3 regions of the Edwardsiella tarda ATCC 15947 genome follow, and region 1 is predicted to be linked to each of the others. Evidence: predicted binding sites of a transcription regulator. Region 1 holds the regulator's gene; each other region holds the start of a gene.
The links. The regulator CRP, encoded in region 1, controls carbon source genes, mostly activating them, when cyclic AMP is high. The targets are predictions, from matches to a motif close to ATGTGANNNNNNTCACAT.

Region 1 (8,229 bases):
CAGTTGCGCCAACTGTTACAGCTCAATACCCTGCCGGAGTTGGAGGTACATCGCGCGCAACGTATCCTGCGCGACATTAACCAGCATCATCGGCATAAATTCGCGCATTTCGACGAGAAATTCGTCGAGCGGTTGTTGAATCACCCTCAGGTGCCGGAGCTGATCCGCACCAGCCCCTTGACCCAGCGTGAATGGCAGGTATTGGGGCTGATCTATTCCGGGTACAGTAACGAGCAGATCGCCGACGAGTTAGCGGTCGCCGCCACCACCATCAAGACCCATATTCGGAATCTGTATCAGAAGCTGGGGGTAACGCACCGCCAAGAGGCGGTACGTCAGGCGCAGGACATCATGCGCCTGATGGGGTACGGGGTGTGAGCCGCTATTAGCGCCAGATCAGCAGGACACAGGCGGCGGTGAGGGCGCCCATCGCGAGATTGAAGGCGAACCAAGCATGCCGGCTTTGCAGTAAGCGGCCAATCAGTGTGCCGAAGCCGAGCCATAGGATACCGGCGATGAGATTGATCAGCACCATCGCCAGGCTGATGAGCGCTACCGTCGTCGGATAGTCGCTGCCGGGTAGGGTAAAGCTGGTTACGGCGCCCAGCGTCATCAGCCAGGCTTTGGGGTTAAGGAATTGCAGTAACCACCCCTGATGCCAACGGATGGCTCGCGGAGCGAGTGTCGCCTCCGACGCGGTGGGCGTCAGGCGAGTATAGCGTGAGGTGGCCACCTTCCAGGCGATATACAGCAGATAGAGGCTGCCGAGCCCTTTGAGTAGGGTATGCAGCGTCGGGTAGAGTAACAGCAGGCCGCCGATGCCGAAGGCGACCAGCAACAGCAGAGTCTGCATGCCCAGGATGATGCCCAACATTAATGGCCAGGAGGATCGCCAACCGAGGTTGGCACCGGAGGTGGTCAGCAGCATGTTGTTGGGGCCCGGCGTGATCGCCGCCACCCAGAGGAATCCGACTAGAGAGAGGAACAGGGTGCTGTCCATGCCGATTAGGCTCCGCATCGTAGGGAAAGAGATGTTTTGACCCTAACAGTGTGCTATTGATGATACAACGCGTCCTTCGATGAATTTTCTTCAGCTACCATGAGCGTCACGCCATTTTCACCCGCGCCTCTGCTGCGCAACCCGCATCTTCAGACACTATTGCCGCGTCTGTTACGTCGCCGCGTGGCATTGACGCCGACCTGGCAACGGCTCACCTTACCGGACGGCGACTTTATCGATCTGGCCTGGAGCGAGGCGCCGCTTGCCGCACGCCATAAGCCGCGGGTGGTGCTCTTTCACGGATTAGAGGGTGGTTTTTATAGTCCCTATGCTCATGGTCTGCTGCAGGCGTGTCGTGCGGCGGGATGGTTAGCGGTGGTGATGCATTTTCGCGGCTGTAGTGGTGAGCCTAACTTGCTGCCACGTTTTTATCATTCGGGCAAGACCGGCGATGCGCGTTTCTTCCTCGCATGGTTACGCCGAACGCTGGGTGAGGTACCGACGGCGGCGGTCGGCGTCTCTCTCGGGGGGAATATGTTGGCCTGCTATTTGGCGGAGGAGGGATCGCAAGCGCCGTTGACGGCGGCGGTGCTGGTCTCGGCGCCGTTACAGTTGGCGGCCTGTGCGGCGCACTTGGAGAGTGGGGCGGGGCGTTTTTATCAACGTTACCTGTTACATGAGCTCAAGCGCAGCGCGTTGCGTAAACAGCGCTGTTATCCCCAGTTACGAGCGCTCGATCCGCAGCAGATCCGGCGGTTGCGTCGGTTGCGTGAGTTTGACGAGCAGATTACGGCGCCGCTGCATGGTTTCGCCGGCACGGATGATTATTATCGGCGTTGTAGCGCGTTGCCGCGTCTGGCTGCGATTCGCCAGCCGTTGTTGATCTTGCAAGCGCGTGACGATCCTTTCATGACGGCGGCGGTGATCCCGGACAGGGCACGGCTACCGTCTAATATCGACTATCAGCTCACCGAGTTCGGTGGACACGTCGGCTTTATCAACGGCACGCTACGGCGCCCGTCCCTGTGGTTAGAGCAGCGTATTCCCGAATGGTTAGCCTGTTATTTGGAGTCAATGACGTGATCATTCCTTGGCGAGATATCGCCCCGACAACATTGGATAATTTAATCGAAGCCTTCGTGTTACGTGAGGGAACCGATTATGGCGAACAGGAGAAGAGTCTGGCACAGAAGGTTGAGGATGTGCGCCAACAGCTGATAAGCGGCGAGGCCGTGGTTGTTTGGTCTGAACTTCATGAAAGTGTCAATATTATGGCGCGTAGCCAGTTTAACGGGGACGATTAACGCTAATCGCTCGCTTTTCTTGGTGATTTAGCGCAGGCTACTGTGCAAATAAGGTGCAAAAATAATTCCGTTGGGAAAAAAAACGCGGCGAACAGTGAGCTATTCCATGCTGAAACGAGACAGTGCGAGACAGTTGGGTCAAGCTATGCTACAAACTAAGCCGACATGCACCTTTAATGGAATGAAGCGGGTATAGATCAATAAGGTCGGGTAGCAACTCCCTTAGGCTAATAAAACTATATTCGACAAGTGCAGTGCTATAACAGGTTACTAGGCAGTTTCCCGGCTCCGCCGCCTGGCGGGGCGCGTTTGGCGCACGGGGATGCGATAACAACAGAGGATAATAGCGAATGGTTCTCGGCAAACCACAAACAGACCCAACCCTTGAATGGTTCCTGTCCCATTGCCATATTCATAAATATCCATCAAAAAGTACTTTGATTCACCAAGGTGAAAAGGCGGAGACGCTTTATTACATCGTGAAGGGATCTGTCGCGGTACTGATCAAGGATGAAGAGGGCAAGGAGATGATCCTCTCTTACCTGAACCAGGGCGATTTCATCGGTGAGTTGGGCTTGTTTGAGGAAGGACAGGAGCGCAGTGCCTGGGTTCGGGCGAAAACTGCCTGTGAAGTGGCTGAAATTTCTTATAAGAAATTCCGTCAGTTGATTCAGGTAAACCCGGATATCTTGATGCGATTGTCCGCGCAGATGGCGCGTCGCCTGCAAGTGACGTCAGAGAAGGTCGGTAACCTGGCTTTCTTGGACGTTACCGGCCGCATTGCCCAGACGCTGTTGAATCTGGCGAAGCAACCGGATGCGATGACGCACCCGGACGGTATGCAGATTAAGATTACGCGTCAGGAGATCGGTCAGATCGTCGGTTGTTCGCGTGAAACGGTCGGTCGTATCTTGAAGATGCTGGAAGATCAGAACCTGATCTCGGCCCACGGTAAAACCATCGTCGTCTACGGGACGCGGTGATTTTTCGCCCGCGCCGCCCTCGTGGCGCGGGACTCTCTCCATCCCCAGGATGGTGCTCATGTGGCGGCGGTTTATCTACCACCCGGAAGTGAATTATGCACTGCGTCAGACGCTGGTCTTGTGTCTGCCGGTGTTGTTCGGGTTATTGATTGGCCAACTGCAACAGGGGCTACTGTTCTCGCTGGTTCCCGTCTGCTGTAACATCGCGGGCCTGGATACACCACATAAACGCTTCTTTAAACGCCTGGCCGTGGGTGGTTCGCTATTCGCGCTCGGTAGTTTTCTCTTGCAGCTTGCCTTGTTATGGCAGGTGCCTGTGCCGTTGGCGATGCTTTTTCTGGCGTTATTGCTGGGCGTCAATGGAGAGATCAGCCCATTGCATGCCCGCTTGCTGCCCGCCACGTTGGTCGCCGCCATCTTTACTCTGAGTATGGTCGGCATGGTACCTATCTGGCAGGCACCGCTGCTGTATCTGGTGGGGACCGTCTGGTACGGTGCGTTTACTTGGTTCTGGTTTATCCTGTGGAAGGGGCAGCCGATTCGCGAGACGCTGAACCAACTCTATTTGGAGTTGGGGGATTATATCGAGGCCAAGTACAGCTTGCTGACGCAGCATAGTGATCCACAGACGGCCTTGCCGCCGTTGTTGAATCGTCAGCAGAAGGTGATGGATCTGATCACGGTGATCTACCAGCAGATGCACATGCTCTCTTTGGTTCATAACCCCGAGTACAAGCGCCTGGTTCGCTATTTTCAGGTGGCGCTCGATCTGCAAGAGCATATCACCGTCAGTCTCTCTCAGCCGGAGGAGGTGCAGACGCTGGTGGCGCAGAGCCAGGCCGAGGCGATCATTCGGCGCAATGCCCAGGTCGTCGCTGGGCGCCTGCGGGTGGTGGCGGATGACATTCTCTATCACCGTTATCCGCAACACTTCTCCATGCAGCCTGAGGTCTCCGCGTTGGAGAAGCTGGCCAGTCGCTATCCCGACAACCCGGTGGGGCAATTCTGTTTGCACCACTTTAGCCGCATGGCACGTTTATTAGAGCGCCAGCGTCCCCTCTATCAACGCCAACTGATGGCGACGCAGCAACGCCTGCCGTTTTGGCCGGCGTTGCGCGCCTATTGTTCACCGAAGTCTGGCGCGCTGCGTAATGCCTTGCGCCTCGGGCTGACCCTCGCCGCCGGTAGCGGCTTGGGGATCTTACTGGCATTGCCTAAATCTTACTGGATTATGTTGACCACGATGCTGGTGATCCAGAATGGGTATAACGCGACGCGGGTGCGGATCCAGCACCGTGCGATGGGGACCTTTGCCGGTCTGATTATCGCCGCTGGCCTGTTGCAACTAACGTTGAGCGAGGCGGTGATGTTGTTGGTGATGTTGTTGGTGACGCTGGGGGCTTATCTGGTGTTACGCAAGAACTACGGCCTGGCCGTCATCGGCTTTACGGTCAGCGCGGTATTTACTCTGCAATTGTTGGCGCTGAATGGTTCGAACTTCCTGGTGCCGCGCCTGGTAGATACCCTATTGGGCTGTATCCTCGCCTTCGCCAGCACGATCTGGCTGTGGCCACAGTGGCAGAGTGGTTTGTTGCGAAAGAATGCCCATCAGGCGTTGGAGGCGTATCAGGATGAGCTGCGTTTGCTCCTCTCTGCCGACGTGGGGGTCAGCGAGCAGGCGTATGCGCGTATGCGTAGCAACCAGGCACAGAACACGCTCTACTCCTCTCTTAGCCAAGCGATGCAGGAGCCGGGCTTCGACTCACGCTATTTGGCCGATATGCGTCTGTGGATCACCCACAGCCAGTTTATCGTCGAGCACCTCAATGCCATGACGATCCTGGCGCGAGAGCACTATATGCTGACGCCACGTTTGGCCCAGGACTACTTGCAGTGTGGCGAGATTGCCTTGCAGCTCTGTCAGCAGCGTCTGGAACACGATGGGCCGAGTAGCAACGATAACCAGGCGATTCCGATCCCGGAGCCACAACAAGGCATGCCGATGACGCCGATGGAGGTCCATCTGCGGCGCATCCTATCGCATTTGCGCACCATGCATACCATTTCGTCTATCGCTTGGCGTCAGCGCCCGCATCACGGCTTGTGGCTCAGTCGTCGGTTACGTGACTGAGAGGTGGGTGACGCGGTGGTGGTCGCTTGATGACGGGAGTGGTTGGCAGGTGAAAAGGCGCTTGTGGGCGTACTCTGCTAACAAAACGGCCGCGCGAGGCGCGGCCGGGGGAGTCTTACGTCGGGTGAATTTCCCCGCCGTCTCGCGAGCGATCAATAGTAAGAGTGGTCGCCGCGCTGGTGCTCAGTCAGATCGCGCACCCCTTTCAGTTCCGGGAAGCGTTGCAGCAACTCTTTTTCGATCCCCTCTTTCAGGGTGTAATCCACCATTGAGCAGCCATTACAACCGCCGCCGAACTGCAGGATGGCGTAACCTTCATCGGTGATCTCCATCAGCGAGACACGACCGCCGTGACCGGCCAGCTGCGGGTTGATCTGCGATTGCAGGATATACTCCACGCGTTCAATCAGCGGCGCATCATCGGCCACTTTACGCATCTTGGCGTTGGGCGCTTTCAGGGTCAGTTGTGAGCCAAGCTGATCGGTAACGAAATCGATCTCGGCGTCTTCCAAAAACGGCGCGCTGATTTCGTCGACATAGGCGCTCAGCTGTTCAAAATCCAGTTTACGATCATTGGCCTCAACGGCGTCCGGCGGGCAATAAGAGACGCCGCATTCGGCGTTGGGCGTGCCGGGATTAATGACAAAAACCCGGATCTGAGTACCCGGTTCCTGATTTGCCAGCAATTTGGCAAAGTGCTCTTGCGCTGCTTCGGTAATACGGATCATGGCATCTGCTCAATAGTTGACTTCTCCGGTCGGTTATAATACGCCGATCGTAAAATGCTCACAAGGTGCGACACAGACAGATAACCTCTACCGACATCACACCTTGTGCGATTAGTCGTTGGCTGATCTCACTCAAGGTACTGCCGGTGGTGACCACGTCATCGACCAACAATACCCGCCGCCCTGTCAGAGCGGGATGGCAGGTGAAAGCCCCGCGTAGATTGCGCCGCCGCTCGGCGGCGCTCAATCCCTGCTGTGGCGGTGTGGAGCGAACGCGCCGTAACCAATGTGGCCGGTAGTCCGCCTGCAGCCAATGCGCCAACGGGCGAGCCAGTTCGGCGGACTGATTGTAGCCGCGCCGCCAGTGACGTCGTCGGTGCAAAGGTACCGCCAGTAGCAGATCGGGACGCATTGAGGGGATATGGCGCCGAGCCTGGAGGTAACTCAATAGCATCAGGCGTGCCAAGGGGAAGGCCAGCGGCCACTCTCCCCGGTATTTGAAGCGTTGGATCAGGGTGGCCAGCGGTGGTTGATAGTCACCGGTGAAGATCAGCCGTTGCCAGGGGGGCGGACGTTGTAGACAGCGGCCACAGGGGCGTGTGGCATCGGCACTGGGAAGGCCACAGCGTGGGCAGCAGGGTGGAGGAAGCGGGAGTGCTCGGCGACACGGCGTACAGATACCGACAGGGGCTCGGAGTGGCAGGCGACAGATCGCACAGCGTCCATGAAGTGATACCATGTGCGTTTCCTGATAGGGCCAATGTGAAAGGAGACCATAACCGATGAGCGCGCTGTATTGGCATCGTTGCGGGACGGGAAAACAGGATCTTGTGCTGTTGCACGGCTGGGGACTGAATGGCGAAGTGTGGCGTTGCATTCTGCCTCGGCTCTCCACTCACTTTCGCCTGCATGTGGTCGATCTGCCGGGCTACGCTCGTAGCGAGGCTAGTCCCTGCTTCTCGCTGGAGGCCATGACGCAGCAGGTCTTGGCCCAAGCACCACAACGCGCGATTTGGCTGGGGTGGTCGCTGGGGGGGTTAGTGGCTATGCTGGCGGCGTTGAGCCAGCCACGATGCCTGAGTGGTTTGGTTACCGTCGCCTCCTCGCCCTGTTTTACCGCGCAGGCGCAGTGGCCGGGTATTCATGGCCCGGTGCTACAGAGTTTTCAACAGCAACTGAACGCGGACTTCTCACGGACGGTAGAACGCTTTCTGGCATTGCAGACGCTGGGGACCGAGAGCGCACGCCAGGATGCACGCACCCTGAAGTCGGTGGTGCTGGCGCAGCCGATGCCTTCGGCCGCGGTGTTGAATGCCGGGCTATCGATATTACGCGATACCGATTTGCGTCCTCGGTTGAGGGAGGTGACGACGCCCTGGTTACGCCTCTATGGCGCGCTGGATGGTCTTGTGCCACGTCGTGTTGCGCCGTTAGTGGATGCGCTGACGTTACCGGGGGAGTCCCAGATCTTGCCTGCGGCGGCACATGCGCCCTTTATCTCGCATCCCGAACCATTCTGTGCGGCGTTATGCGACTTTGCGGGTGCGTTGCCGCAGGAATAAAAAAACAGCCGCATCGGCGGCTGTTGAGTTAGTCAGTTGCGGGCGCTTAGTGCGCCCGAACCTGGTAAATGATCGTTTCGCACTTCTTCTGTGCTTCGGGGCAGCCTTTGCAGCTGCCATTGAGGCAGCCGCTATCGATATCGTCGACCTTTTCTACACAGCCCATCTGCTCCAGGCGTTCTAGCATGGCGCGAACCATGGCCGGTGTACCACCGACCTCACGGCATAGACGTTGTAGTTCGATGCGTCCATGCAACGTAACGGTATCTCGGACTTGCAGTAACGTGGTCATGATAATGCTCCGTTACATCGATTAGTGGCAGTTGCCACGGTTGTTACAGCAGCAGCTGGCGCTAGCCACGTTACTCAAACGCACGGTGACCCGATCGCGAGAGCGACGCAGGATGACCAGCACAGCCAGGTTGAACAGGACGACGGCACAGATGGCGATCAGGCTGTAATCGGGATGTGCATCGAAGTTCACCACCTGGTAGTACAGGGTCGCCAGTGAGTAGGCCACG
Region 2 (8,229 bases), 460 kb from region 1:
GGCGAATTGGCACCACCACTGCGTCTGATGCTGCCGACCCGCTTGTATCACTATGATCTGGCCTCGCTGGGGGAGTTACACCTGCTGACGGGCAGTGCGATGAAACGTCTTCCCGCCCCCTCCCGTTATTACACCTGGCACGATTTCGATCGTTTGGCGGACTTTGCGCGAGAACAAGATGGTGTGCAACTGTCACGCAAGCGCTAAGTGTGCAATGGACTAATGTTTATCCACTGGTAAACCCACTCCGTACGGCAACGCTCGTTCGTCTTGGGTAGAATGACGCCTATCGAATATAACGAGTGGATCGTTGCCGTGCCGCTGTTGCTTATTACCACACTATTGTGGGCCTTTTCCTTTAGTCTGATCGGCGTCTATCTGGCGGGCCAGGTCGATAGCTGGTTCGCCGTGCTGGTGCGTGTCGCGCTGGCGACGTTGGTCTTCCTGCCTTTCCTGCGTTGGCGTGGTGTGCGTCCGCGTCAAGCGCTGGCCTATATGTCGGTGGGGGCTTGCCAGTTGGGGTTGATGTATTTGTTCTACTATCCGGCCTTCCTCTATCTGACGGTGCCGGAGGTGCTCCTGTTTACCATCATGACGCCGTTATATGTCACGCTGATCTACGATCTGTTGCAGGGACGGCGACTACGCCCCGGCTATCTGGGGAGTGCCTTGCTGGCGGTCGTGGGGGCGTTGATCATCCGTTATAACCCACTTAGCTCACAATTCCTGTTTGGCTTCGCCCTGATCCAGGGGGCGAATCTGTGCTTCGCGCTAGGGCAGGTGGGGTATAAGCGCTTGATGGAGGTGATGCCGTTGCCACAGTACCGCGCCTTTTCCTGGTTCTATCTCGGGGCATTGGCGATTGCGTTGCCTGCCTGGTGGTTGTATGGCAATACGCAACAACTTCCCAGCTCGCCGTTGCAGTGGGGGATCCTGCTGTGGTTGGGGGTTGGCGCCTCCGGGCTGGGGTACTTCATGTGGAACTATGGCGCGACCCAGGTGGATGCCGGTACCTTGGCGATCATGAATAATGCATTAATCCCGGCGGGGCTGTTGGTCAACCTCGCTATCTGGCAACAACACCCCGACTGGATCAGGCTGACGCTGGGGGGGACGGTGATCGCCCTATCGCTCTGGGTACACCGGCGCTGGGTCGTGCCACATCGCGCACAAACGGCAGCTGATCGCAGGCATGACGGCGCGTCTGCTGAATAAAACTGTGCATCGTCGGCTGGCGCTGCTCGCCTGTGCGCAGCGCGGCATACAAGCGCCGCCATAATCCCTCGCCTAACGGACGGGTAAGTAAGGCCCCCTGGCGTTCGCCGTTATCCGCAACCCAATGCGGTAGGGCGGCGACGCCCATCCCCGCTGCCACCATCTGCAACAACAGCAACGTATTGTCGACCGCTTTCCAGCGCGGTGTGATGCCGTGCGGCTGTAGAAAATGATTCCAGACATCCAGACGCTGATGCGCCACCGGATAGATCAACAGCGTCTCCTGTGCCAGATCCTGCGGGCGGATCGTGACGCGTCGCGCCAATGGGTGACTGGGCGCCATCACCAGGCGGACCTCATAGTCGAACAGGGGCGCGTAGTGCAGGGTACTGCGCGGCAGGATGTCAGAGGTTAGCACCAGATCCAGTTCGCCGCGTTGCAGCGCAGGTTGTGGATCGAAGGTAACGCCGGAGTGGAAGTCGAGCGTCACCTGTGGGAAGGCGGCCTGAAATTGACTCAGGGCGGGCGTGAGCCATTGAATACAACTATGGCACTCGATAGCCAGGCGCAATGTCTGGTATGCCGGCTCCTGACACTGCTGCAATGCCTGTTGAACCTGCGGTAACACATGTTGCGCCAGGGCGAGCAGGATTTCTCCCTGCGGAGTTAAGCGCAGAGGCTGGCTCTTACGCACGAATAGGCGATAACCCAGGCGCTGCTCCAGATCACTGAACTGATGGGACAAGGCCGACTGGGTCTGGTGTAGCTGGGCGGCGGCGGCGGCCAGCGAGCCACAGCGATGCAGCGCTTGGAGCGTCCGGAGATGTTTCAGTTCGATCATGAGAAGCCTTCAGTCAATGAGTGAACAGATTGCGCTTGAGTCCTCTACACTACCTGTCGATTATGGATGTGTAAACATCTGGATGTCTAAACATCCATAATTGATTGTCGATGCCGGTTGACGCCGGGCGATAGGTGAGAGGAGAGAGTGAGACGATGACGGTAATCAGCCATACCCTAGGTTTTCCTCGCGTCGGCCTGCAACGCGAGTTGAAGAAGGCATTAGAGGCGTATTGGGCCGGGAAGGTGTCGTCACAGGCGCTGTTGGCCTGTGGCGCCGAGCTGCGGGCGCGCCATTGGCGCCAACAGCAAGAGGCTGGCGTCGATGTGTTGCCAGTGGGCGATTTTGCCTGGTATGACCATGTGTTGGCGACCAGTCTGATGGTGGGAAATGTCCCCGCGCGCCATCGTCGCGCCGACGGGACGATCGATCTGGATACCCTGTTTCGTATCGCGCGTGGCCAGTCGCCTGGCGCCCAACCGGCGGCGGCCGCGGAGATGACCAAGTGGTTTAACACCAACTATCACTACATTGTGCCGGAGTTTACTCGTGACCAGCCTTTCTTCTTAGGCTGGCGCCAGCTATTGGAGGAGGTCGACGAGGCACTGGCGCTTGGCCACCGGGTGAAACCGGTGCTGTTGGGGCCCGTGACCTACCTGTGGCTAGGCAAGGAGAAGGGGGAGCCCTTTGATCGTCTCAGCCTGCTCGATGCGCTGCTACCCGTTTATCGTCAGGTGTTGGTGGCACTGGCCGAGCGCGGCGTGGAGTGGGTCCAACTGGATGAGCCGGCGCTGGTACTGACGTTGCCGCCGGCGTGGCGTGAGGCCTATCAACGAGCCTATCGCTATCTACAGGGGTCGGTGAAGCTGCTGCTGACCACCTACTTTGGCGCCATCGGGCATCACCTGTCGTTGATCCGTACGCTGCCGGTACAGGGGCTACATGTCGATCTGGCTCAAGGGGATGATGACCTGGCGAACCTGCATCGGGCATTGCCGTCAGACTGGGTACTGTCGTTAGGCGTGATCAATGGGCGCAATGTTTGGCGCGCCGATCTGGCCGATTGGCAGCAACGGCTACAGCCTTGGGTCGGCTCGCGTCCACTCTGGCTGGGGAGTTCCTGTTCGTTGCTGCATTCTCCTATCGATCTAGCGGCGGAAAGCGAACTGGATGAGGAGCTACGCAGTTGGTTCGCCTTTGCCCGGCAAAAGTGCGCGGAGTTGGCATTATTGACGCGTGCCCTCAATACGTCGGATCGTGAACGAGAAGCCTTGCTCGCGTATAGCGCGCCGCTCTATCGACGCCGTCACTCCGCGCGGGTACATAACCCGGCCTTGGCTGAACGCCTGGCGGCACTGAGCGAGGCGGATACACGGCGTACCAGCGCCTATCCGCAACGGGCGCGCCATCAGCGCCAACGTTTCAATCTGCCCCTCTGGCCGACTACCACCATCGGTTCGTTTCCCCAGACGCCGGCTATCCGTGCGCTGCGGCTCGACTTCCGCCGTGGCACGTTGACACCACAACACTATCATCGTGGGATCGGTGAGCAGATCTGCCAGGCTATCCGCGAACAGGAGTTGTTGGGACTGGATGTGCTGGTGCATGGCGAGGCCGAACGTAACGATATGGTGGAGTATTTCGGCGAGCAACTGGCGGGATTTGCCTTTACGCGTCATGGCTGGGTGCAGAGCTATGGTTCACGCTGCGTTAAACCGCCGATAATCATCGGTGATATCAGTCGCCCCGCCCCGATCACCGTCGAGTGGGCGACCTTCGCTCAGGCTCAGACCTCGCGTCCGGTGAAGGGGATGCTGACAGGGCCGATCACCATGTTGTGTTGGTCGTTCCCGCGCGAGGATCTGCCGCGTGAGGTGATCGCTCGCCAACTGGCGTTAGCGTTGCGCGATGAAGTCGACGATTTGCAGCGGGCGGGAATCGGCATCATCCAGATCGATGAGCCGGCGTTGCGTGAAGGGTTACCGTTGCGCCGGGAGGCGTGGGCGGCGTACCTGGAGTGGGCAGTGGCAGCCTTCCGTCTGACGGCGGCGGTTGCACACGACGATACGCAGATCCATACCCATATGTGTTATTGCGAGTTCAATGACATCATGGCGGCGATTGCGGCACTGGATGCCGATGTGATCACCATCGAGACCGCGCGCTCCGACATGGAGCTGCTGGAGGCATTCGCCCGCTTCGATTATCCCAATGAGATAGGTCCCGGCGTGTATGACATTCATTCACCGAATGTAGCACAGGAGGCGGCGATGGTGGCGTTACTGCGTAAGGCGGCTGAGCATATTCCGGCTGAGCGGCTGTGGGTGAATCCCGACTGCGGCTTAAAGACCCGTGCTTGGGCCGAGACGCGTCAATCCTTGGCTAGCATGGTCGCGGCGGCACGCCGCTTGCGGGAGGAGGCAGGGATGCGCGACGACTGAGTCGTCGGCCGGGCATTGCCCGGCCTGGATCGCGCGAATGAGTGTGGTTACGCCGCCAACAGACGACGCGCTGCCTCGACCACGATGCGTACCGCATGGGACTCGGTCTGCTTCATGGTTTCCGCGTTAGGGATCTCTTGCTGGGTGCGGTTGACGATGACCCCGGCCACCATGCCGGCACGCAGCCCCTGGCTGGCGCACATGGTCAGCAGCGTGGCGGACTCCATTTCGAAGTTCATTACGCCCATCTCCTGCCACTCTTTCATCGAGCCACGGAAGCGACGGGTGACGCGACCAGAGAAGGTATCGTAGCGCTCCTGGCCCGGGTAGAAGGTGTCCGAAGAGGCGGTGACGCCGATATGCGTCGCGGCGCCGATAGCCTGGGCGGCTTCGACTAGCGCGGTGGTGCAGGCGAAGTCGGCCACGGCCGGGAATTCCATCGGGGCGAAGTGCAGGCTGGCGCCATCGAGGCGTACGGAGGCGGTGGTCACCAGCACATCACCGACATTGATATGCGGCTGAATGGCGCCGGTGGTGCCGACGCGCAAGAAGGTACGGATGCCGAGTTGCGCCAGCTCTTCGACGGCGATAGACGTCGATGGGCCACCGATGCCGGTGGAGCAGACGATAACCGCCTGACCATCCAGCTCGGCACGCCAGCTGGTGAATTCACGATGAGAGGCCAGCTTGACCGGATTCTCCATCAGTTTGGCAATTTTTTCTACGCGCTCCGGGTCGCCGGGCACGATGGCCAGTGAGGCGCCGTGCAGATCGCTCTTGGCCAGTCCGAGGTGAAATACTTCAGGTTTAGACATCGCTGCTGACTCCTGTGTCATCGTTTTATCCTCCAGTGAGGAACAAGAAATCACTCTACTGAAGTTTATAGGACAAATGCGTGATTTGAGTCACTCTGTGTGAAGAAACGATATCAGTAGTGACAAAATATTGTGACTATTTTCACATTAATGGCGTGATTTGGCGAGATAGTAGGCAGCCATCTTGTGATCGGGACAGCAGAAGCATGGGGGGAGAATGAGCGTCGCTCATCAGCCGTGCCGTGCCGCTTGGCGGCATTTTTCGACCGCTTAGTGAGCCAGGCGACCGCTTAATCAGTGTAGGACAGGATGGTGGCGCGGAAGCGGTTAGGGTAATCCCTGAGAAATCCTCAGGGGAGAGTATAACCATGCAACATGCGATTACCTTCGTGGTGGCGACGCTATGTATTCTGGCGATTTGCTACCGCCTGTACGGCCTCTTCTTCGTGAAGAAAGTCTTACGTGCCGACGACAGTGAGGTCACACCGTCGCACACTTACGAAGATGGTAAAGACTATGTACCGACCAAGAAATGGGTCAACTTCGGTAGCCATTTTGCCGCCATCGCCGCCGCGGGTCCGCTGGTGGGGCCGGTACTGGCCGCGCAGTTTGGCTATCTACCCGGGCTATTATGGCTACTGATCGGCTGTGTCATCGGCGGCGCGGTACACGATACCGTGGTACTGTTCGCCTCGATGAAACACCAGGGAAAATCGTTGTCCGAGGTGGCGAAGGCGGAACTGGGGCCGATCGCCGGCTGGTGTACCGGGTTGGCGATGTTATTCATCATCACCATCACCATGGCCGGTTTATCGATGGTGGTGGTCCATGCGTTGGAGCGTAACCCGTGGGGGACTTTCGCCGTCTTCATGACCATCCCTATCGCCATCGGCGTCGGGTTGTGGGAGCGCATCACCGGTAGTATGAAAGGGGCCACCTATGTCGGTATTGCCGCTATCATCCTGTGCGTCTTTGCCGGTCCCTATATTCAGCACACCACCTTTGGCGAGTGGCTGACCTGGAAGTCTTCAACCGTAAGCCTGTTATTGCCGGCCTATGCCTTCTTCGCTACCGCGCTGCCGGTGTGGATGTTGCTGACACCGCGAGGCTACCTGTCCAGTTTCATGAAGATCGGCGTCTTCGGCGCGCTGGTGGTGGGGGTGGTTTTCATCAACCCGGCGATCCAGTTCCCCGCCATCACCCAATTTATCCATGGTGGTGGCCCGGTTCTCTCCGGTCCGGTATGGCCGTTTATCTCGATTACCATCGCCTGCGGCGCCATTTCGGGCTTCCATGCCTTCATCGGCTCCGGCACCACGCCAAAGCAGATTGATAAGTGGAGCGACATTCTGCCGGTGGGCTTTGGGGCGATGCTAGCAGAGTGTGTGGTCGGGGTGATGGCGTTGATCGCGGCCACCTCACTGCATCCGGCGGATTACTTCGCCATCAACTCCAGTGCTCAGGCTTGGGCCGGGTTGGGGATGGAGGTGGTTCACCTGCCGCAGCTGAGTCAGGAGATTGGTTTGGATCTGTATGGCCGTACCGGCGGGGCCGTGACCCTGGCCGTCGGCATGACCGACATTTTTATTCGGGTGCCTTGGTTTAGCAGTCTGGCATCCTACTTCTTCCAGTTCGTCATCATGTTCGAGGCAGTCTTCATTCTGACGGCGGTCGACTCTGGGACGCGCGTCGCGCGCTATCTGCTGCAAGACTTCCTCGGCGATCTGTGGGCACCGCTGAAACGTACCGATTGGTTGCCTGGTTCGATCTTCTGCTCCATCGTGGCCTGCCTACTGTGGGGGTATCTCCTTAACTCCGGCGATATCAACTCGGTATGGGCGTTGTTTGGGGTTTCCAACCAGTTGATGGCTTCTGTCGGTCTGATCATCGGAGCGACAATTATCCTGCGTCTGGCGACGAAGCGTGTGTATATGCTGACGTGTATCGTGCCGCTGGTTTACCTGTTCATCACGGTGAACTATGCCGGTTATTGGATGGTAAAAAACGTCTACTTCAATCCGCAGGCGGCGGGGTATAACCTGTTCAACGGTACCATCTCTATCATCATGTTGGTGCTGGGGATGGTGATCCTGCTGTCGGCATTGCGTAAGTGGCGTGAGCTCTGGGTGAAACGCGGCAGTGAGCTGGCGACGGCTCAGGCCGAAGCGGCTGCCTAACCAGCGCGTCTCCCGCTTAACCAAAAACCAACGGCCGATTTAGCGGCCGTTGGTTTTTTCTCGCTCTCACTGCGGGTAAGCTGGGCATCCAGCTGTCGTATGAGGAGTGAGGCGTGTTAGATAGCATTATTCAAGGCATTGTCGAATTTGTCCGCCAGCATCAGGCTTGGGCGGTCCCGCTGGTCTTCGTTTTATCCTTCGGCGAGTCGCTGGCCTTCATTTCCCTGCTGTTGCCGGCGACGGTGATCCTGTTCGCGCTGAGCGCCCTGTTGGGCGAGGGCGGCGTAGCTTTCGTCCCGGTCTGGATGGCGGCGGCGAGCGGTGCCTTTCTCGGCGATTGGCTTTCCTACTGGCTGGGCTATCGCTATCAACATCAGATCGGCCATGTCTGGCCGTTGTCGCGTAATCCGCACATCTTGCAGCGCGGCCACCGTTACTTCGAACGGTGGGGATTCTGGGGGGTTTTCTTCGGCCGTTTTCTCGGCCCGTTGCGAGCGGCGGTGCCGTTGGTGGCAGGCATTTGCGCCATGCCGCAGCGCTACTTTCAGTTGGCGAATCTGCTATCGGCGCTGATCTGGGGTGCCGGTATCTTGGCGCCCGGCATGTTGGGGATACGCTGGTTGGGACAGTGGATGGGTTAACCTGGCGCGAATAATGCCGCGCCGTTTCACATTCTGCAGTGTTAATCTCTGGACATCCATACAGGTGCTGATTACCGTGTCGGACGAGACAACGGAGGC
Region 3 (8,229 bases), 830 kb from region 1:
CAACGCAGGTTACAGCCCTGTAGAAACAGCACCAAACGACTACCCGGCCCATCGACGCAGGAGAAGGGCAGGAGCTTATTGACTAAAGCGCATCTGCTGCTCATGGCTGATCACCCGTGCGCGTCGTTCCAACATGCCGCTATTACGAGCAGCCTCCTCAGCCAGCCAAGTGGTATTCAGGCGTGACCCCTCGCGCTGAAAACGCTCCAGGTCGGATTTTCGCACCATATAGCCCGTGACGCGTACCAATTCGCTACCCGCAACGTTGGCGGTGAACTCACGCATCCCGACGGAAAAGGCGCCCAGGCAGAGTTGCATCAGTGCCTGGGGATTACTTTGCACGGTGGGATCCAGCGTCAGGATATCGCTGATGCCGGCGGGGTAATAGGCATGATGCGGGGCGACAGTCAGCAGGTGGCTGACGGGATCCGGTTCTTGACCGTAGGGCAGGCGAGCTCCGGGGGTAGTACCGCGATCGCTGCTGATGCCCGATTGAGCATGCAGTAGGGCATGCTGCCGCCAGGCGTGGCGCAGGGGTGTCGTCTCGACAAAATCCGCGAGCCAGGCGCTGATGCGGTAAGCCAAGGCATTGGCCTGTGCATCTTGGCCATAGTGCAGCGCCGTTCCCGCCTGCTGAGTAAGGATCTCGACCGCCTCGGCGAGGGCGAAGATACCGAACATTGGCACGAAACGTGCCGGATCGATCAGCCCCTCTCGTACCAGGAAACTCTGGCTAAAGAAGTGAGAGCATTCGAACAGGAAGTCGGCGCGGGCGTTGAGGATGGCGATTTGCCGTTGGCAGTAATCGGGCAGGGTACGTTGAAAGAAGTCCTCTTCCCCTTGGCTACGTAGCGCGACCTCTTTTAGGTTCAGGCGCACCAGCGTACTGCCGCCCCCAGCCAGTGGCAGTGAATTATAACAACTGACGATGCCATAGCCGCCCGCTGTGAAGATCTTATCATGTAGCGCGGCATTGGCGATATGTGGCTTGGCGCAGTGACAGATGTTCTCGATGGCGTGTTGTAGACAGGCGTTGGAGGTGAGGTCGGGATGGTAGAGGAGCGTTAGATTGGGCGTGACCTGCGCGAGCTCGGCGTCGACGCGTAAGAAGAGGCGTGTTAACAGGTTATCCGACGGCCCCAGGTTGGCATGCATAAAGGCATCGGGAAAAGTGCGATCCAGATAACGCCAAAATCGTTTTATACGGATATATAATTCGTTTTCTGTTAAAATTCCAACATACGGTAGTAATAGTTGATCTAAATGCCCCAAAAATACCGGCATGGATGTGACGGATGGGACATGGTGATACAGAATAACCAGCATGGCGAGGGCGTCATCGAAGTCTTGCGCCGGTTCGAGCTCCAGCCAAGTCGAGCCTTGAGCGAGGAAACGGGCGTAGTCCGGCAACACGTAACGTGGCTTGTAGGGGGCATGGCCTTCAAACATGTCACAGATGACGCCTTCCTCCAACGCCTGCCGAGCATCGTCGGGCAGGGGTGGATAGGGCAGGTGATTTTCCGCCTCCAGCGCTAAGAAGTGGCGCTTCTGTTCGGGAGAGAGGTGGGGATCGCAGGCGATGGCCATGCCGCGTTGGCGTAGTGTGCTATCGATGATCTCAGACATAGTTGCAACCGTTAATGATGGTGATGGCAACCAGATTACGAATAAGTGGGCAGGAGAGGATTGATCCGCCTCGCAGCTGACTGAGTTTATGGATCACCAGGATAATAATTGCGAGCTATTTGTGATCGCCATCGCATATGTATCGATAATGTTGCATTTGGATTTTCATCTAATGTGACATTGAACACAAATATGACGGAGGTTTTGTGTTCAAATCATCACACCAGAAGGGCTTTGTGCGGTGAGAAGGATCTCAGTGTCATCCGGCGCATCCGGGTGTCTCTTCAGGGAACCAAGTCCGCTCGCCAACGTGTGGGATAACTTGACGGTGTAGACCGTTAGCACCTCCGTCCCCGTTTTTTTTGATTGAACCGGCATGGGCCGCGTTCAGCCAGTTGGAGAGTATTATGACCGAGTTACAAACTGCCGCTCAGCGCGCACTGCGCCTGATGGATCTCACTACCCTGAATGACAACGATACCGATGAGAAGGTGATCGCGCTGTGTCATCAGGCTAAAAGCCCGGCGGGCACCACTGCCGCGGTATGTATTTACCCTCGCTTCATTCCGATCGCGCGTAAGACCCTGCGTGAACAAGGAACGCCTGAAGTCCGCATCGCGACGGTGACCAACTTCCCACACGGCAATGATGATATCGAAATCGCGCTGGCGGAAACCCGTGCGGCGATCGCCTATGGCGCCGACGAAGTGGATGTGGTCTTCCCGTATCGTGCATTCATGGCGGGGAATGAGCAGGTGGGCTTCGATCTGGTGAAAGCCTGTAAAGAGGCCTGTGCCGCGGCTAACGTACTGCTGAAAGTGATCATCGAAACCGGTGAGCTGAAAGAAGAAGCCCTGATCCGCAAGGCCTCAGAAATCTCTATCAAGGCCGGCGCCGACTTTATCAAGACCTCGACGGGTAAGGTACCGGTCAATGCGACCCTGGAGAGCGCGGAGATCATGATGAGCGTGATCCGTGACATGGGTGTGGCACAGAGCGTCGGCTTCAAGCCTGCCGGTGGCGTGCGTACGGCGGAAGATGCCGCACAATACCTGGCACTCGCCGATCGTCTGTTGGGTGAGGGCTGGGCCGATAGCCGCCATTTCCGCTTCGGTGCCTCTAGCCTGCTGGCCAGCTTGCTACAGACCTTGGGTTATGACGCCAAGGGTACCGGTAGCAGCTACTGATGCCCATTCAGGTCGCTGCGGCGGCCTGATCACGATGAACAGCTTTTACCTCTGAGGGATCGCGTAGACGATCCCACTCTAACAATCGGCTTAACAGGGGGTTACCTTGTTTCTAGCACAAGAAATTATTCGTAAAAAGCGCGACGGCCACGCATTGAGCGAGGAGGAGATCCGCTTCTTCGTCAATGGTATCCGGGATAACACCGTTTCGGAAGGGCAGATCGCCGCGCTGGCGATGACCATCTTTTTTCATGATATGACGATGGCAGAGCGTGTCGCCTTGACCATGGCGATGCGTGACTCAGGGAGCGTGTTGGATTGGCGCGCACTGCATCTGAATGGCCCGATCGTCGATAAGCATTCGACGGGGGGCGTGGGTGACGTTACCTCATTGATGCTGGGGCCGATGGTCGCGGCCTGCGGCGGTTATGTGCCGATGATCTCCGGGCGTGGCTTGGGACATACTGGCGGTACGCTGGATAAGCTAGAATCTATACCAGGCTTCGATATCTTCCCGGACGATAGTCGTTTCCGTAGCATTATTGCTGATGTCGGCGTCGCGATTATCGGGCAGACTACCTCACTGGCACCGGCAGATAAGCGTTTCTATGCGACACGCGATATCACGGCCACCGTGGACTCCATTCCGCTGATCACCGCCTCGATTTTGGCGAAGAAACTGGCGGAGGGGTTGGATGCCTTGGTGATGGACGTGAAGGTCGGCTCTGGCGCCTTCATGCCGACTTTCGAGCTATCTGCCGCGTTGGCCGAGGCTATCGTTGGGGTGGCTAATGGGGCTGGCTGCCGTACGACGGCGTTGCTGACCGACATGAACCAGGTGCTGGCTTCCAGCGCAGGTAATGCGTTGGAGGTGCGTGAAGCGGTACAGTTCCTGACGGGCGAAGCCCGTAACCCGCGCCTGTTCGAGGTGACCATGGCGCTGTGTGTCGAGATGTTGATCTCCGGTAAGTTAGCCGCCGATCAGGATGAGGCTCGCAGTAAGCTGCAGGCAGTCCTGGATAATGGCAAGGCGGCCGAGGTCTTCGGGCGCATGGTAGCCGCACAGGGGGGGCCGCTTGACTTCATTGAGCATTATGACCGCTATCTGCCGCAGGCCGTGTTGAGTAAGCCGGTATTTGCGGAACAAACTGGTATTATCACGGCGATGGATACTCGGGCGCTGGGAATGTCCGTCGTCGGTCTGGGTGGCGGTCGTCGCCAGGCCAGCGATAGCATTGATTACAGCGTGGGGCTGACTGAGATGGTTCGCCTGGGCGATAAGGTAGACGCGCAGCGTCCGTTGGCCGTGGTGCATGCTCGCGATGAGACGAGCTGGCAACAGGCCGCCGAGGCGGTGCGGGCGGCGGTGACGCTGGGCGAACATGCGCCTGAAGCGACGCCGGTGGTGTATCGCCGTATCACCCAGTAGAGGTTAAGCCAATAGCAAACCGAGTCTGATGATTTTGGCCCGTTCGTGCGTCTCGAGACGCCGGGCGGGCGCTTGGCGCGTAAGCGCGGGAGAGTAAGATGAAACGTGCATTTATCATGGTTCTGGATTCCTTTGGCATTGGTGCGGCCAAGGATGCGCAACGCTTTGGTGACGAAGGGGCCGATACCCTGGGACACATCGCCAGTGCGTGCGCTCGCGGTGAGGCTGACATCGGGCGTAAAGGACCGCTGCATCTGCCCAACCTGTGCCGTCTGGGGCTGGGCAAAGCTGCCCAAGAGTCCACCGGACGCTTCCCTGAGGGGTTAGACGAAAACGCGGAGATCATCGGCGCTTATGGTTATGCCAACGAGCTCTCCTCCGGTAAAGATACGCCGTCAGGCCATTGGGAAATCGCGGGCGTGCCGGTGCTGTTCGATTGGGGTTACTTCCACGAGCATCAGAACAGCTTCCCGCAGGCACTGCTGGATACCCTGGTTGAGCGCGCTAACCTGCCGGGCTACCTGGGTAACTGCCACGCCTCTGGCACCGTGATCCTCGATGAGCTGGGCGAGGAGCACATGCGTAGCGGCAAGCCGATTTTCTATACTTCTGCCGACTCGGTATTCCAGATTGCCTGCCATGAAGAGACATTCGGGCTGGAAAGACTGTATGAATTGTGCGAGATTGCGCGCGATGAGCTGACCAAAGGTGGCTATAACATCGGGCGCGTCATCGCGCGGCCGTTTATCGGTGATAAACCTGGTCAGTTCCAGCGTACCGGTAACCGTCACGATTTGGCGGTAGAGCCGCCGGCACCGACCATGCTGAAGAAGCTGGTGGATGAGAAGCAGGGCGAGGTGGTCTCCATCGGTAAGATCGCCGACATCTATGCCAATGTGGGTATCACCAAGAAGGTGAAGGCGACCGGCATCGATGCGCTGTTCGACGCGACCTTACAGGAGATGCGTCAGGCGGGGGACGATACTATCGTCTTCACCAACTTCGTCGACTTTGACTCCTCCTACGGCCACCGTCGCGATGTCGCCGGTTATGCCGCGGCGCTGGAGCTATTCGACCGTCGCCTGCCGGAGATGTTGGCGCTGGTGCAGCCGGATGACATTCTGATCCTGACCGCCGACCACGGTTGCGATCCGACCTGGCACGGCAGCGATCATACACGTGAGCATATTCCGGTACTGGTTTACGGCCCGAAGGTCAAACCGGGCTCCCTCGGTGAGCGTGATACGTTTGCCGATATTGGCCAGACGGTGGCTCAGTATTTCGGTCTGTCGCCGATGGCTTACGGTAAACCGATGTTTTAATTATTAACGCCACCCCCTGTTGGGTGGCGTTTTCCCGTCTATTGCGTTAAAGAGAAGGATTAAACTTATGGCTACGCCGCACATTAATGCTGAAATGGGTGATTTCGCCGACGTCGTTTTGATGCCGGGCGATCCGCTGCGGGCGAAACATATCGCAGAAACCTTTTTGCAGGATGTTCGCCAGGTAAACAACGTCCGCGGTATGCTGGGCTTTACCGGGACCTATAAGGGGCGCAAGATCTCTGTGATGGGCCACGGCATGGGGATCCCCTCCTGTTCCATCTATGCCAAAGAGCTGATCACCGACTTCGGTGTGAAGAAAATCATCCGTGTGGGCTCCTGTGGCGCGGTACGCATGGACGTTAAGCTGCGCGACGTCGTGATCGGTATGGGCGCCTGCACCGACTCTAAGGTGAACCGCCTGCGCTTTAAAGACCAGGACTTTGCCGCCATCGCTGACTTTGACATGGTGCGTAATGCCGCTGATGCCGCCAAGGCGAAGGGCATCGATGTGCGCGTCGGTAACCTGTTCTCCGCCGATCTGTTCTACTCCCCGGATCCGACGATGTTCGACGTGATGGAGAAGTACGGCATCCTGGGTGTCGAGATGGAAGCGGCGGGGATTTACGGCGTGGCCGCCGAGTTTGGTGCTAAGGCGCTGACTATCTGTACCGTATCCGACCATATCCGTACCCACGAGCAGACCAGTTCTGCCGAGCGTCAGACGACCTTCAACGACATGATCGAGATCGCGTTGGAATCCGTTCTGCTGGGCGATAAAGAACAAGCATAAGACGCTTGTCGGTGATAAATCCTGTATTAAGGGGCCGTATGGCCCCTTTTTTATTGACCGTTTTAAACGGCTAGCGTGAGCGCTAGTTTTTTATATCTTTCGCAATGATAGGTCATACCGCATAGATTGTGTCGTGTCGGCGCTTGCCTCTTTTCCCTATCCTTATTATGTTTAATAGCGTGACTAAATGTTAATAAAACGTGGGGAAGAGAGATGCGGAAGACAGTATTGGCCTTGGCGGGCTTGGCGATGATGGCGAGCAGCGCATGGGTTCAGGCGGCGAGCTTGAGCGAAGACATGGACAGCATTAACCTGAATTACCGTCAGGCGCAGCAAGCCACGACGGCGCAGGATTTTAAACAGGCGTTGACGGCGATGCGTAGCGCCGCCGAGGCCGCTAAGAGCGAGACACCGCCTAAGTTGCAGGGGCAGGCGGCCGATAGCGCAGAGATGAAAGATTATCGCCATGGCTTGGATATCTTGATCGGTCAGATCGATAAGGCCGAGAAACTGGCGGATGCCGGCCAGTTGGATCAAGCCAAGAGCGAGGCGCAACAGATGTTGCAAACTCGCAATACCTACCATAGAAAGTATCGTTAAGCCTGATGCGTTGGGATGCGGTCGTCCGCCTGAGGCACTGGAGCGTGGCTCTGGGCTTCCTGCTTAATCGTCTGTATCTGACGGTCCCTGGTAGCCTTTGGCATCGGGGTATCGGGTTGACGGTGGCAGGGCTGGTGCTGTTACGCTTGCTGTGGGGCGTGACATTCGCACGCGGCCCCGCGCGCCTATCGGCCTTCATCCCAACGCCGCACAGCCTGATACAGCATTTACGCGAGCTGCGTAGTCGAACGGTGCCGCAGACCCTGCACCATAATCCGTTAGGCGCCATCGGCATCTGGCTAACGTGGTTGCTACTGTTGTCTATCGCCTTGACGGGCTGGGGGCAGGGGAGCGCGTTGGCTTGGCGCTGGCCGCTAGACCTGTGGCATCTCTGGTTAATCGAGGCGTTGACGGCGGTGGTCTGCGTGCATGTCCTGGCGGTGATCGCCATGTCAGTCTGGCTACGTCGTAATCTGATCGCCGCCATGTTGCCGGGGCGTCGGTACGGGCTGGATGAATGAGGTCGGCCAGCCGTTTCCGGCTGGCCGCGCTTATCGGTGTAACTCACCGGCCGCTTCGGGCTGATACAGCAACGCCAAGACTTCGATATGCGTCTGGCTGCCGTTGGGTAAGTGCCAACGGATAGCGTCGCCGACGCGTAGGCCGAGTAGTGCCGCACCGATCGGCGCCATCACCGACAGGCCATCCTCTGCGTCGTTCGGTAGATGGGGATAGATCAGAGTACGAACATGTTCTTCGTTACTGCTTAAATCGCGGAAGCGCACCCGGCTGTTCATGGTGACGACATCGGTCGGCATGGCTTCAGGTGCCAGCAACTGTGCGCGATCAAGCTCTTCATTTAATGCCTGGGCGATGGGTTGGTTAGCGAACTCTGGGCGTTCTAATAGCCTGTCGAGGCGTTCCGCGTCCAATTCATTGATGATAATCGCAGGTCGGGACATGATTCTCTCCATGATGTGACGCAGCGTTGCGTCCTGTCTCGTCACAAAATAAAACCCTCACCGTCCCGGCATGGGCGGTGAGGGTCGCACCTTGACGATCATAGTAAGCTCACTCAGGGTTTTAAAGAGAGCGAGCTCACAAATCGGCGAGTGATCACCTGCCAGACGGCAGAAGATTATTCTTCGTCGAAGCCGGCGTTAAAGAGGGAGACAACCGCCTCCAACGCCTGCTGTTCATCCGCACCCGAGGCTTGGATTTCGATCTGGCCGCCTTGTGCCGAGTCCAGCATCAGTAATGCGATGACGCTGT

Region 2: udp (uridine phosphorylase) is a predicted target of CRP. The motif match lies at 5,443-5,460, and genes of this name have one in related genera.
Region 3: deoC (deoxyribose-phosphate aldolase) is a predicted target of CRP. The motif match lies at 1,746-1,763, and genes of this name have one in related genera.

Annotation. Positions count from the first base shown of each region.
Region 1 is NZ_CP084506.1:236,216-244,444, forward strand. Features, by position in the region: gene malT (HTH-type transcriptional regulator MalT) at 1-378, shown strand, start outside; gene DCL27_RS01120 (LysE family translocator) at 386-1,000, opposite strand; gene DCL27_RS01125 (hydrolase) at 1,100-2,083, shown strand; gene DCL27_RS01130 (YheU family protein) at 2,080-2,304, shown strand; gene crp (cAMP-activated global transcriptional regulator CRP) at 2,655-3,287, shown strand; gene DCL27_RS01140 (YccS/YhfK family putative transporter) at 3,346-5,418, shown strand; gene nfuA (Fe-S biogenesis protein NfuA) at 5,571-6,146, opposite strand; gene DCL27_RS01150 (phosphoribosyltransferase family protein) at 6,205-6,885, opposite strand; gene bioH (pimeloyl-ACP methyl ester esterase BioH) at 6,929-7,708, shown strand; gene DCL27_RS01160 (FeoC-like transcriptional regulator) at 7,755-8,000, opposite strand; gene feoB (Fe(2+) transporter permease subunit FeoB) at 8,022-8,229, opposite strand, start outside.
Region 2 is NZ_CP084506.1:3,414,446-3,422,674, reverse strand. Features, by position in the region: gene DCL27_RS15845 (DUF4056 domain-containing protein) at 1-207, shown strand, start outside; partial or broken gene DCL27_RS15840 (carboxylate/amino acid/amine transporter) at 280-1,074, shown strand; gene metR (HTH-type transcriptional regulator MetR) at 1,094-2,056, opposite strand; gene metE (5-methyltetrahydropteroyltriglutamate--homocysteine S-methyltransferase) at 2,212-4,497, shown strand; gene udp (uridine phosphorylase) at 4,545-5,312, opposite strand; gene DCL27_RS15820 (carbon starvation CstA family protein) at 5,681-7,489, shown strand; gene DCL27_RS15815 (DedA family protein) at 7,603-8,130, shown strand.
Region 3 is NZ_CP084506.1:3,051,631-3,059,859, reverse strand. Features, by position in the region: gene DCL27_RS14175 (YjjW family glycine radical enzyme activase) at 1-104, opposite strand, end outside; gene DCL27_RS14170 (YjjI family glycine radical enzyme) at 76-1,626, opposite strand; gene deoC (deoxyribose-phosphate aldolase) at 2,034-2,813, shown strand; gene deoA (thymidine phosphorylase) at 2,920-4,242, shown strand; gene deoB (phosphopentomutase) at 4,341-5,564, shown strand; gene deoD (purine-nucleoside phosphorylase) at 5,632-6,357, shown strand; gene cybC (cytochrome b562) at 6,571-6,957, shown strand; gene DCL27_RS14140 (cytochrome b/b6 domain-containing protein) at 6,963-7,478, shown strand; gene rnk (nucleoside diphosphate kinase regulator) at 7,509-7,919, opposite strand; gene npr (PTS phosphocarrier protein NPr) at 8,096-8,229, opposite strand, start outside.